4 regions of the Tatumella sp. UCD-D_suzukii genome follow, and region 3 is predicted to be linked to each of the others. Evidence: predicted binding sites of a transcription regulator. Region 3 holds the regulator's gene; each other region holds the start of a gene.
What was found. Region 3 encodes PurR, which represses purine synthesis genes. Its sites were predicted from a motif close to CANGCAAACGTTTGCNTG; they were not measured.
Positions count from the first base shown of each region.

Region 1: the regulator PurR is predicted to act here: its motif matches at 1,417-1,434, upstream of serA (phosphoglycerate dehydrogenase).
Region 2: the regulator PurR is predicted to act here: its motif matches at 1,731-1,748, upstream of purE (5-(carboxyamino)imidazole ribonucleotide mutase).
Region 4: the regulator PurR is predicted to act here: its motif matches at 1,855-1,872, upstream of CG67_RS02085 (NCS2 family permease).

Region 1 covers NZ_JFJX01000049.1:298,913-302,102, reverse strand. The annotation lists gene CG67_RS09575 (LysR family transcriptional regulator ArgP) at 1-483, opposite strand, end outside; gene rpiA (ribose-5-phosphate isomerase RpiA) at 672-1,337, shown strand; gene serA (phosphoglycerate dehydrogenase) at 1,574-2,812, shown strand.
Region 2 covers NZ_JFJX01000029.1:72,196-75,385, forward strand. The annotation lists gene cysS (cysteine--tRNA ligase) at 1-269, opposite strand, end outside; gene ppiB (peptidylprolyl isomerase B) at 492-986, shown strand; gene lpxH (UDP-2,3-diacylglucosamine diphosphatase) at 986-1,702, shown strand; gene purE (5-(carboxyamino)imidazole ribonucleotide mutase) at 1,838-2,350, shown strand; gene purK (5-(carboxyamino)imidazole ribonucleotide synthase) at 2,347-3,190, shown strand, end outside.
Region 3 covers NZ_JFJX01000012.1:252,771-255,960, reverse strand. The annotation lists gene CG67_RS05265 (C40 family peptidase) at 1-286, shown strand, start outside; gene CG67_RS18775 (YnhF family membrane protein) at 407-496, opposite strand; gene purR (HTH-type transcriptional repressor PurR) at 768-1,793, shown strand; gene punR (DNA-binding transcriptional activator PunR) at 1,803-2,705, opposite strand; gene punC (purine nucleoside transporter PunC) at 2,811-3,190, shown strand, end outside.
Region 4 covers NZ_JFJX01000004.1:7,910-11,099, forward strand. The annotation lists gene CG67_RS02085 (NCS2 family permease) at 349-1,644, opposite strand; gene nac (nitrogen assimilation transcriptional regulator NAC) at 1,985-2,902, opposite strand.

The DNA.
Region 1 (3,190 bases), on a different contig from region 3:
AGCCCCTAATTGGTCCACGAGGCAACTCGGTAATGCCTGAGGCTGAATACTCACCGCTCCTACAACCTCACCGCGGCGCAGACGTTCCTGTGTCCTGCTTTCATCTTCTACCTGCAGGTTAAGTCGTACCGGTGAGTCGGCCAGCACATCTTTCAGAGCCGGCAGTAACCAGGTTGCCAGGCTGTCGGCGTTAACTGCGATAGACAGCAGTAGCGGTGTACTGCCGCCCGATTCGTCCGCCAGCCACTGCTCTTCCAGCATCTCTACCTGATGCAGTAACGCCAGTAACTTCTGACCCTGCTCGGTGGGGCGGGGAGGAACAGTACGGACCAGCAGGGGCTGACCAAAAAGATTCTCCAGCTGTTTAATACGCTGTGAAACAGCTGACTGGGTAATGCATAACTTTTGTGCAGCGCGTTCAAAACCCCGCTCTCGTATCACTGCATCCAGGGCCTGAAGGGTTCGGTAATCCGGGCGTTTCATGGGTGTTTTCTCTCGGCTGCAGGGAAAACATATCCCCGGTTAAGTTCACTGACGCGCACTAAGATAGTATCTCCGTAATTTTGCTGACGGTTTTATAAAACATGGGAACTTGCCAGCAAGAGTAGGTTTTTTTTCTTTTGCTTGTTTTATACTACGCTGACGAACAGAGCGTACAGGTTTAACATATCATGAGCCGTGATGAATTAAAAAAAGCAGTGGGTCAGGCAGCACTGAAGTATGTCCGTCCCGGAGCGGTAGTAGGTGTGGGTACCGGCAGTACCGTTGCTCATTTTATTGATGCACTAGCCACCATGAAGCATGACATTGAAGGGGCTGTATCCAGTTCTGAAGATTCGACGGCAAAATTGCTGGCCTGCGGTATCCCGGTCATCGACCTGAATAATGTCGATCAGTTATCGGTGTATGTAGATGGTGCAGATGAAATCAACCCGCAAATGCAGATGATTAAAGGTGGCGGCGCTGCGCTCACCCGCGAGAAAATCATCGCCGCGGTGGCAGAGCAGTTTATCTGCATCGCCGATGCCAGCAAACAGGTGGATGTTCTGGGGCATTTCCCATTACCGGTCGAGGTTATTCCGATGGCCAGGGCGTATGTTGCCAGGGAACTGGTGAAAATGGGTGGGTTACCGGAATATCGACAGCATGTGGTAACAGATAACGGGAATATTATTCTTGACGTTTACAACCTCAGCATTGTCAATCCGGCGGAGCTTGAGCGTAAAATCAATGCATTACCGGGTGTAGTGACGGTCGGGCTATTTGCGGCCAGAGGGGCTGATGTTGCGCTGATTGGTACAGAAGATGGTGTGATCACATTGAAGAAAGGCGTCTGAGAGACGTCTTTTTTTTGAGTTTATTTTAGTGATTTATATCACATTTAAAACAGCAGTTGATAAATTCTGCTTTCCTGCAGACGTAATCGTTTTCTTTTTATCGAAATCTGCTGAAACCGTCGTGCGGGCAGCCTGAAACCGGGAGCGGTTTTCTGTTGCCCGTAGCGGAAATTTTGTTATGTTGACAGAAGAAATACTTATATTCGTCTCAATATCGTCAACCATAAGGTCGGGCAATGGCAAAGGTATCACTGGAAAAAGACAAAATTAAGTTTCTGCTGGTGGAAGGTGTTCATCAGACAGCGCTGGATAATCTTCGTGCAGCGGGCTATACCAATATTGAATTTCATAAAGGTGCACTGGATACCGAATCCCTGAAAGAGTCGATTCGCGATGCACACTTTGTCGGGATCCGCTCCCGTACCCACCTGACCGAAGAAGTGTTTGCGGCCGCAGAAAAATTAGTGGCGGTAGGGTGCTTCTGCATCGGGACTAATCAGGTTGACCTTGATGCGGCGGCAAAACGCGGTATCCCGGTCTTCAATGCGCCGTTCTCTAACACCCGCTCTGTTGCTGAACTGGTGATTGGTGAATTGCTGCTGTTGTTACGCGGTATTCCGGAAGCGAATGCCAAGGCACACCGTGGGATCTGGAACAAAAATGCCAAGGGTTCGTTTGAAGCCCGTGGTAAAAAACTGGGTATCATTGGTTACGGCCATATCGGCATGCAGCTGGGTGTGCTGGCTGAAAGCCTGGGGATGCATGTTTTCTTCTACGATGTGGAAGATAAGCTCCCGTTAGGTAATGCGACGCAGGTAAAACATCTGAATGATTTGCTGGGGATGAGCGATGTGGTCACCCTGCATGTGCCGGAAACCCCGAACACACAAAATATGATCGGGGTTGAACAACTGGCGGCAATGAAAAAAGGCGGTCTGCTGATCAATGCCTCCCGCGGAACGGTGATTGATATTCCGGCGCTGTGTGACGCGCTGGCAAGCAAGCATCTGAGTGGTGCTGCTATCGATGTTTATCCGCAGGAACCGGCCAGCAACAGTGATCCTTTTGTCTCGCCACTGTGTGAGTTCGACAATGTTATCCTGACGCCGCATATCGGTGGTTCCACCGAAGAAGCGCAGGAGAATATTGGCGTAGAAGTGTCCGGTAAGCTGATTAAATACTCTGATAACGGTTCAACGTTGTCAGCGGTAAACTTCCCTGAGGTTTCTCTGCCAGGCCATGCCGCCAGCGCCAGCCGTTTGCTGCATATCCATGAGAACCGTCCGGGCGTACTGACGGCCATCAACCAGATTTTTGCCGAGCAGGGCATCAATATTATGGGCCAGTATCTGCAGACCACGCCGTACATGGGTTATGTGGTTATCGATATCGATGCCCCGCAGGACGTCGCCGATAAAGCGCTGCAACTGATGAAAGGTATTCAGGGCACGCTGCGTGCCCGCCTGCTGTACTAAGTTCATCACCAGAGTCTGAAAAGGCGGGGAAACCCGCCTTTTTTGTCGCTGTTGACCCGATATCAGGTGCTGTCATCCGGTATTAACAGATAAATACCGGTAACCGGATTACAGGGGGCAGGGCGATAGTCGGGATATTTTATTATCAGTACGGTGAGTGTTCCGTTTGCTTTGTAATAAGGCTTGCTGCCTGTAATCCGCTGCGGGCGACCGGGCAAAGGGCGCCTGGTCACATTCACTCGTTCAGTGGTGCGATGTCGCGGTAAGACACCGGGTGGGTGGCCCGGAGAAAAACGGGGGATCTTTGTCTCTGGTTTGTGGGTAATAAGTTCGTCCGTTGTTTTTCATCCCAGCACGGTGAATATTCCGTTCGCTTTA
Region 2 (3,190 bases), on a different contig from region 3:
TCCGTCAGTTCACCGATAGTTTCACCTTTATCGTTCGCACGTTTAATGATTTTGTCATCAATATCCGTGATATTTCTCACGTATTTCAGGTCATATCCCAGATAACGTAAGTAGCGGGAGACCACATCAAAGGCAACGAATGTACGGCCATGGCCAATATGGCACAGGTCATAAACGGTAATACCGCACACGTACATGCCAATTTTCCCGGCATGAATAGGTTTAAATTCCTCTTTTTGTCTGCTCTGAGTGTTATAAATTTTCAGCATTTAACTCTTCCGTTTCTGCGTTTGTTCTGCGTGTGCGATAACTCGGGTTATTGTGCCGTATTTTTCACGGGACTGCGACGTAAAGCAAGTCCGGTAACCGGAGGTAAGCACCCCCTACTGCCGCATACCTCAAATTTATGGTATAAGGTGCCATCGTAAATGCCCTTTCTGAGTCACAGAAAAGGCTGAAATACTGCACAACAACCATGACAGGATGAAATTATGGTCACTTTCCAGACTAATTTTGGTGATATCGTCATTAAAACCTTCGATGATAAAGCCCCGGCTACCGTAGAAAACTTTCTGACCTACTGCCGTGAAGGTTTTTATGACAACACCATTTTCCATCGCGTCATTAATGGCTTTATGATCCAGGGGGGTGGTTTTGAGCCAGGAATGAAGCAGAAATCCACCAACGCTGAAATCCGTAACGAAGCCAGCAATGGCCTGAAGAACACCCGTGGTACGCTGGCGATGGCTCGTACCTCTGCACCACACTCTGCGACAGCACAGTTCTTCATCAACGTTGCAGATAATGACTTCCTGAACTTCCGTGATGAAAGCGTTCAGGGCTGGGGCTACTGTGTCTTCGCTGAAGTGGTTGAAGGTATGGATGTGGTCGAAAAAATCAAAGCGGTTTCTACCGGCCGTAGCGGTATGCATCAGGACGTACCAAAAGAAGACGTCATCATTCAGAAAGTGACCATCAGCGAGTAATGTCGCGGACACTTTTTATTGCAGATTTGCATCTGTGTCAGCAGGAACCGGCAATTACTGCCGGTTTTCTGCGTTTTTTACAGCGTGAAGCCACAGAATGTGAAGCCCTGTATATCCTGGGCGATCTGTTCGAAAGCTGGATCGGGGATGATGACCCGAACCCGCTGCACCAGCAGGTCGCTGAGGCGCTCTCTGCCCTGACGATCCCTATCTGGTTTATCCATGGTAACCGCGATTTCTTACTGGGGAAAAAGTTCGCTGCCCGCTGTGGTATGCAGTTACTCCCCGAAGAGCAGTTACTGGAGCTCTATGGTCACCGCGTCCTGATTATGCATGGTGATACCCTCTGTACCGATGATGCCGGTTACCTGCGGTTTCGCGAGAAAGTTCACCAGCCCTGGCTACAGCGCCTGTTTCTGATGCTGCCGTTGCGGCTACGTCAGAAAATCGCCGTCAGACTGCGTAATGACAGTCAGCAGGCTAATCAGACCAAAAGCCAGCAGATCATGGATGTAAATCCACAGGCCGTCGAAGCCGTGATGCAACGTTATCAGGCTTCCCTGTTGATCCATGGTCATACCCATCGTCCGGCCATTCATCGTCTCAGTGTCGGTCAGCAGCCCGCAGAGCGGGCCGTCCTCGGTGCCTGGCATCAGGAAGGTTCCATGATCCAGCTGGATGCCGACGGCGTCAGCCTCATCGCTTTCCCCTGGTAAATCAGGATATTTTGCCCGGTTGTGTCGCGACGCAACCGTTTTCCTCTGCCCCGACTCATGCTATTCTCACGCCCTTCTCAAGGTGTATTACCTGTCCGCCTTCAGGTTTTTTATCTACTCACAGGAGTTGACCGCATGTCGTCGAATACTGCCCCGGCCCGTATCGCCATCATTATGGGTTCTAAAAGTGACTGGGCTACGATGCAGTATGCTGCAGAAATTCTTAACGAACTGGACCTTGCTCACCACGTGGAAGTGGTGTCTGCACACCGCACCCCGGACAAACTGTTCAGCTTTGCTGAGAATGCACAGGACCAGGGCTTTCATGTGATTATTGCCGGCGCCGGTGGCGCGGCTCACCTGCCGGGGATGCTGGCTGCCAAAACCCTGGTGCCGGTACTGGGCGTACCGGTACAGAGCGCAGCGCTCAGCGGTGTCGACAGCCTGTACTCTATCGTGCAGATGCCTCGCGGGATCCCGGTCGGGACGCTGGCTATCGGTAAAGCCGGTGCCGCTAATGCTGCCCTGCTGGCCGCGCAAATCCTGGCCGTCAACGATGCCGGACTGGCACAACGTCTGTCCGACTGGCGGACGCAGCAAAGTGAAGCGGTACTGAACCATCCGGACCCGCGGGAGGCAGAGGCATGAAACCGGTTTGCGTATTAGGTAACGGACAACTGGGACGGATGTTACGCCAGGCGGGGGAGCCGCTGGGGATCGCCGTCTACCCTGTCGGGATTGATGCTGAACCGGAAAGCCTGCCTATCCGCGAGAGCGTCATTACCGCCGAAATCGAACGCTGGCCGGAAACCCCGCTGACACAGGCCCTGGCCAGTCATCCGGCGTTTGTGAACCGGGATATTTTTCCGCGCCTTGCCGATCGCCTGACCCAGAAACAACTGCTCGATCAGTTAGGCTTGGCCACAGCCCCGTGGCAACTGCTGAGCGATGCGGCACAGTGGCCGGACGTCTTTAAACGCCTTGGCGACCTGGCCATCGTGAAACGCCGGACCGGCGGCTATGATGGCCGTGGACAGTGGCGTCTGCGGGAGAGCGATTGTCAGACGCTGCCGGAAGAGTGCTATGGCGAGTGTATCGTGGAGCAGGGAATAGATTTTTCCGGTGAGGTTTCCCTGGTGGGTGCCCGTGGTCACGATGGCACCCTGGTCTTTTATCCGCTGACCCATAACCTGCACCATAACGGCATCCTGTTGTGCAGCGTTGCCCTGCCTGAGCCGGATGCCGCACAGCAACGTCAGGCAGAAGCGATGCTGACGGCGATTATGCAGGAACTGGATTATGTCGGTGTGATGGCGATGGAATGCTTTATTACGCCTGAAGGTCTGTTAATTAATGAACTGGCACCGCGGGTTCATAATAGCGGCCACTGGACGCAGAACGGTGCCTCGATCAGTCAGTTCGCGTTGCATCTGCGGGCGATCACCGGCCTGCCTCTGCCCGAACCGGTGGTCTTCGCGCCGTCGGTGA
Region 3 (3,190 bases):
TAAAGATCTGGTGAATTACAGAATTCCGCGCACCGCTAACGAAATGTTCCACCTGCGTGATGCCGCACCGGTTAAACGTAATCAGCTGGAAAAAGGTGACCTGGTCTTCTTCCATATTCATGGCCGTGAAAAAGCTGACCATGTGGGAGTCTACCTGGGTGACGGGAAATTTATTCAGTCCCCCCGCACCGGCAAAGATATTCAAATCAGTGCCCTGAGCAACGAATACTGGCAGAGCCACTACATCGGTGCCCGCCGGGTAATGACCCCGAGTACCGTTCGTTAAGAGAGTACAGGCTACTGCCCCTTCCCGGGCCGAAAGCATAAAAAAGCCTGAACAGTGTTCAGGCTTTTTTATTATCTGTTGCGGGACAGCACTGCACTCCCGCAAGCCGGGAGACCCCGGTTAATGCAGAATTGCTGTAAAACTGAATGCAGAAATCATCAATAAAGCAACAATCGTGGTGGTCAGTGCCAGTTTAAGATCAGTATCAATGCGTCCCCCTTCTCATAAGCACAATAACTGTATGGATATTATTATAATTACCACACTGTTGCGCAAAAATCTCGTTTTATTGTCCTGACCTTGCTAGAATTGCCGCCCTTCGTTGCGCAACGATGATGCGTGCTGAAATTTCAAGCGCTATTATCGTCCCGTCACAGGTAAATCGTCCCCCCTACACTACGAACGATTGCCGGAGTCAGGGTAAACGCAAACGATTAACTCAGCCAGCACAGAATAATGATAAACCCGGAGTAAGAATTGAATGGCAACTATTAAAGACGTGGCGAAGCGAGCAGGGGTTTCCACCACCACTGTTTCACATGTCATTAATCAGACCCGCTTTGTTGCGGAAGACACCTGTAAGGCCGTCCGGGAGGCAATTAATGAATTGCATTATTCCCCGAGTGCCGTCGCCAGAAGTCTGAAAGTGAATAACACCCGGACCATAGGATTGCTGTCGACCTCTCTGGAAGCTCCTTATTTTGCAGAGATCATCGAAGTTATCGAAAAGAAATGCTTTGAGCACGGTTATACCCTGATCCTCGGCAATGCCGATAATGATCTGAAAAAACAGCGTGCCTATCTGTCGATGATGGCACAAAAGCGTGTCGATGGTCTGCTGGTTATGTGTGCAGAATACCCACAGGATCTGCTGGATATGCTGGAACAGAACCGTAATATTCCGATGGTCGTTATGGACTGGGGAGTTTCCCGTGGGGACTTTACCGACACCATCCTGGATAATGCCTTCCGGGGCGGATATATGGCCGGACGCTACCTGATAGAACGTGGCCATCGTGATATCGGCTGTATCCCGGGCCAGATGGAACGCAACACCGGCGGCGGACGCCTGTCAGGCTTTTTGAAAGCGTTACAGGAAGCCGGTATCACCCTGCGTGATGAATGGCTGGTACAGGGTGATTTCGAACCGGAGTCCGGCTATCAGGCGATGCAGCAGTTGCTTTCGCAACCGCAACTGCCTACCGCCGTGTTCTGCGGTGGCGATATTATGGCTATGGGTGCCATTTGTGCGGCTGACGAACAGGGATTACGCGTACCGCAGGATATATCAGTGATCGGCTATGACAACGTACGTAATTCACGTTACTTCAGCCCGGCGCTGACCACTATTCACCAGCCTAAACGTGAACTGGGTGAAAAAGCCCTGGAAATGTTGCTGGATCGTATCGTCAATAAACGCGATGAACCCCAAACCATTGAGGTGAACCCGCGACTGATTGAACGTCGCTCGGTGATTGATGGTCCTTTTGTCGATTATCGTCGTTAAGCACACCTTTTATTCCCTCAGCCATTCCTGGTTCAGTGTGTCGGTATCCCCGAGGTAGTCCAGAATCCACCGCAGGGCCGGTGAACTCCGCTCCCCGGCCCAACTGACACAACAGGGGCTTTCCGGAAACGGTGCAGGTAACTGTAATTCCCTGACTTCCCCCCGGGATAGCAGTGGCCTGGCCAGGTGGCCAGGTACCATGGCTACACATAACCCGGCCCTCACGCAGTCGAGCCCGGTCTGCCAGTCCGGCACCGGCATACGCCGCTGGTTATCCAGCGACCAGGTGATACGTCGTGGCAATGCCCGGGAGGTATCTTCCAGCATCAGTGAGGGCCAGGCACGTAACCTCTCCTCTCCCGGCGGGCCGCCGTTAGCCAGAGGGTGGTCGGCACTGACAATGCACCGCCAGTTCAGGTGGCCCATATCACGGAAATCAAAACGCCCGGTCACCGGCACGGCCCGGGTTGCACCGATAGCCATGTCCACCCTGCCATCAGCCAGCGCATCCCATACCCCGTTAAAGACTTCTTCACTGATGTGCAGTTCGATATCAGAGAAATGACGATAAAAATCGGTCACCAGTTGCTGCATACGTTGTCGTTTAACAATCCTGTCCACGGCAATGCTTACCTGCCCCCGCCAGCCATTCGCCAGTTGCTGACATTGCCGACGGGTGGATTGCATTTTTTTGATAACCCCGCGGCTTTCACGGACAAAATGTTCACCTGCCGGAGTGAGAACGACGTCCCGGTGCTGACGCTCAAATAAAGGCACCGCCAGCCACTCCTCAAGCTGCCTGACCGTATAACTGATCGCCGAAGGCACGCGATGAAGCTCTCTGGCCGCTGCACTGAAGCTGCCATTCCTTGATACCGCATCGACGACTTCGAGTGCATATTCAGACCACATAATGACCTTTCAAATTTTTTAAACGTTAATCTCAAATATTACCGATTCACAACAAGCAATGCACCCTTTTACACTTTGCGCGAAATTTTTATCAGAGGAGATGTCATGAGGCATCCGGTGTTGTTTTTAATTTATCTGGCCTTACTCAGTATGCTGGGCTTTCTGGCTACGGATATGTATTTACCTGCCTTTGGTGCAATGAAACAGGACCTGGGCACCAGCGCCGGGGTGATCAGCGCCAGCCTGAGCCTGTTTCTGGCCGGTTTTGCCTGCGGTCAGTTGCTGTGGGGCCCCCTGTCTGATGTGACAGGACGGAAACCGGTATTACTGTGCGGGCTGGGAATTTTCGCGGCCAGTTGCCTGGCCATGCTATGGGTGACATCTCCGGTGATGTTACTGGCCCTGCGTTTTATCCAGGCCATCGGTGTCTGTGCCGCCGCCGTCAGTTGGCAGTCACTGGTGCTGGACCATTATCCGGCTTCACG
Region 4 (3,190 bases), on a different contig from region 3:
CGATACCAAATCATCTGAACAGAAAAGGGAGGAATAATCAGTGGTTCCCGGTAACGGAGAGCGTATCGACCACTATTCATGCCGTAAAGGATGCCGCCGGAAGTGGAAGCGCGGTGATGTAATTTTATACCCGGCGGGGTGAAAAGACTACACGGGATTACCGATACTCTGCCACTGCCTGTCAGGGAGTCCCCGTTTGCTGGTCAGTGAGAGACGCGGGAACAGGATCCCGCGGCACAGCAGCTTTGCAGTACGGACCCGGTCAGGTGAATAACGCCAGGAGTAGTGCGTCGCAGATAAAACAAAAAAGGAGCCGAAGCTCCTTTTTCATCTCAGCGATGACAGGTATCAGGCGCTGAGCCAGCCCAGCTTGATCACAAACAAGACAGACAGAATAATCAATGCCGGGTTAACTTCACGGACTTTACCGGTCAGTAACTTCACCACCGTCCAGGTAATAAACCCGAAGGCAATACCATTCGCGATAGAGTACGTTAATGGCATCGCCAGCGCGGTCACCGTCACCGGAGCTGCTGTGGTGATATCTTTCCAGTCAATTTCAGCCAGCCCGGAGGTCATCAGTACCGCCACAAACAGTAATGCCGGGGCAGTCGCATACTCAGGAACACTGCCTGCCAGCGGCGAGAAAAAGAGTGACAGCAGGAACAGGATAGCGACCACCACAGAGGTCAGACCGGTGCGTCCGCCGGCACTGACGCCTGCGGTAGATTCAACAAAGCTGGTGGTGGTAGACGTCCCCAGCAGAGAACCGAACAGCGCTGCTGAACTGTCCGCAATCAGCGCTTTACCCATCGCAGGGATATTTCCTTTCTCATCCGTCAGACCCGCACGGCGGCTGACACCGATCAGTGTGCCTGAGTTATCAAAGACATCGACAAACAGGAAGGCAAAAATCACGCTGACCAGTCCGACGTTAAAGGCGCCGGCGATGTCCAGTTTCAGGAAAGTCGGTGCAATAGATGGCGGCGCAGAGAAGATCCCTGCAAAAGGTGTCATACCCGACAGCATCGAAATGGCGGTGATCACCAGAATACCGATCAGTACGGCACCGGTAATACGGCGGGCTTCAAGAACCACAATCAGGAAAAAGCCCAGGATAGCCAGTAACGGTCCGGCTTTAGTGAGATCCCCTAAGCCGACCAGCGTTGCCTGGTTACCTACCACAATCCCCGCCCCTTCCAGCGCAATCAGCGCCAGGAACAGACCAATACCGGCGGCTATTGCAGAGCGCAGCGGTAACGGAATACTGTTGATGATCCATTCACGGATTTTGAACAGAGATAATGCGAAGAAGATTAACGCAGAAATAAAGACCGCCCCGAGAGCGACCTGCCAGTGATAACCCATGTGCAGCACAACGGTATAGGTAAAGAAGGCATTTAAGCCCATTCCCGGTGCCAGAGCGATAGGCATGTTCGCAATCATTCCCATCAGCACCGAGCCAATGGCCGCTGCCAGACAGGTAGCAACGAAGACTGCACCTTTATCCATGCCGGTTGCCCCGAGGATACTCGGGTTAACAAACAGGATATAGGCCATCGCCAGGAAGGTCGTTAGTCCTGCAATGACTTCTGTACGAACAGTAGTCTTATGTGCTTTCAACTTAAAGAGTTTTTCAAGCATGAGTCGGTCCTTTATAGATCTCGCTTATCACGATTTTTATTTTATAACAGTCTTTAAGAAATGGCTGTCATCGCCCGGTAACAGGCCGGACAGACAAACCTTCATTCCACCCCAAAATGACATAAGCAAAACCCGTGCCATGACGCAGCACGGGTTCAGTATTCGGAATAAGTTCCTGCGAGAGGAGAAACCCCGGTCAGCGCAATACGCTGCGCAAACGTTTTCTTACCGGCGCCAATCCTAATGATAGAGGCCCCCGGGGGCAATAATTTTTTGTCCCTCAGGGGCGGAAAATAGAGCCGGAAGCCGGTTTAGCGGCTTCCGGCGGGAAAAGTGGTGATTAACTCACCAGCATCAGTTCACGTTCGGTGACCGCCGGACGCTGAGCCAGGGCGAGCAGACGATGCTGGACAGCCCGGGCAGAGGCTGACAGAGGTAATGCTGAAGAGGTGTTCAGAGATAATGGCAGATGCAGTGACGGAGAAATGATTTTCGCCATCCAGCCATTAATCGGAGCAGTGAGCGATCTTGCCGCCGATTCAGGCAATACCGAAACTCCCATACCACTGGAAATTGCTGCGGACAATGTCGACAGTGATTCAATTTCACCAATGATATGTGCACTGAGACGGCGCAGAGAGAAAGCTTCATCCACCCGTTGTCTTACCGCACTGTAATCACGCGGCAGATACAGATTCATTCCCGCCACTTCAGAGAGATCAATCTGTGCCCCCGGAGAAACGCCGGTGCCGACCAGATACAATTCTTTCTGCATCAGTGGCTGAGAACTCAGGCCCTTTTCCGGCGTGCGATCGTACAATAAAGCCATATCGAGCTGACCATTGATGACTTTCTCATTCAACGCCTGACCACTGTTTTCGTGCAGGTATACCAGAATATCCGGCCAGGTCTCACGGATTTCACGCAGCAATGGCATCACCAGAGAAGACGCGGCGGTTCCCGGAGCAAGCCCGATGGAGACCTGTCCTGAGAGGATATTACCGGAATTATGTACCGCCATCTGTGCCTGTTCACACTGCCGCAGAATATTGCGGGCATGAGTGTAGAGCACTTTACCGGCATCGGTCGGGGTCACCCCGCGTTTGGTGCGGATCAATAATTGCTGATCCATCTCCCCTTCCAGGGTAGCTACCTGCTGGCTCAGTGCCGGTTGAGCGATGTGCAATACCTCTGCGGCCTGAGTGAGGCTGCCGATATCGACAATTTTCACAAAGTATTTCAGTCGTCTTAAGTTCATTTTCTCTCCCGTCACTAAATCCGGATACTCGAAGCAGGCTAAGCCTGTGGCTGGATATACCGGTAGTTGCAATTAACAGGCCAGAAATGACTAAACTGTTTCGCTGATCCGAATGTCATAACAAAAACACTATGAAAAGAAGCCGTTTCGGCCATTTTCTGTTCGCAGTAGTCATTTTTACCGGGGACAAAACTCAGGCTGCCTGCACAAAGACAGTGCAGAATGTTTCTGCACAGTGCGTTATGCCTGGTTGATCACGCGATATCCGGCGCTTACCCGGACGGCCCC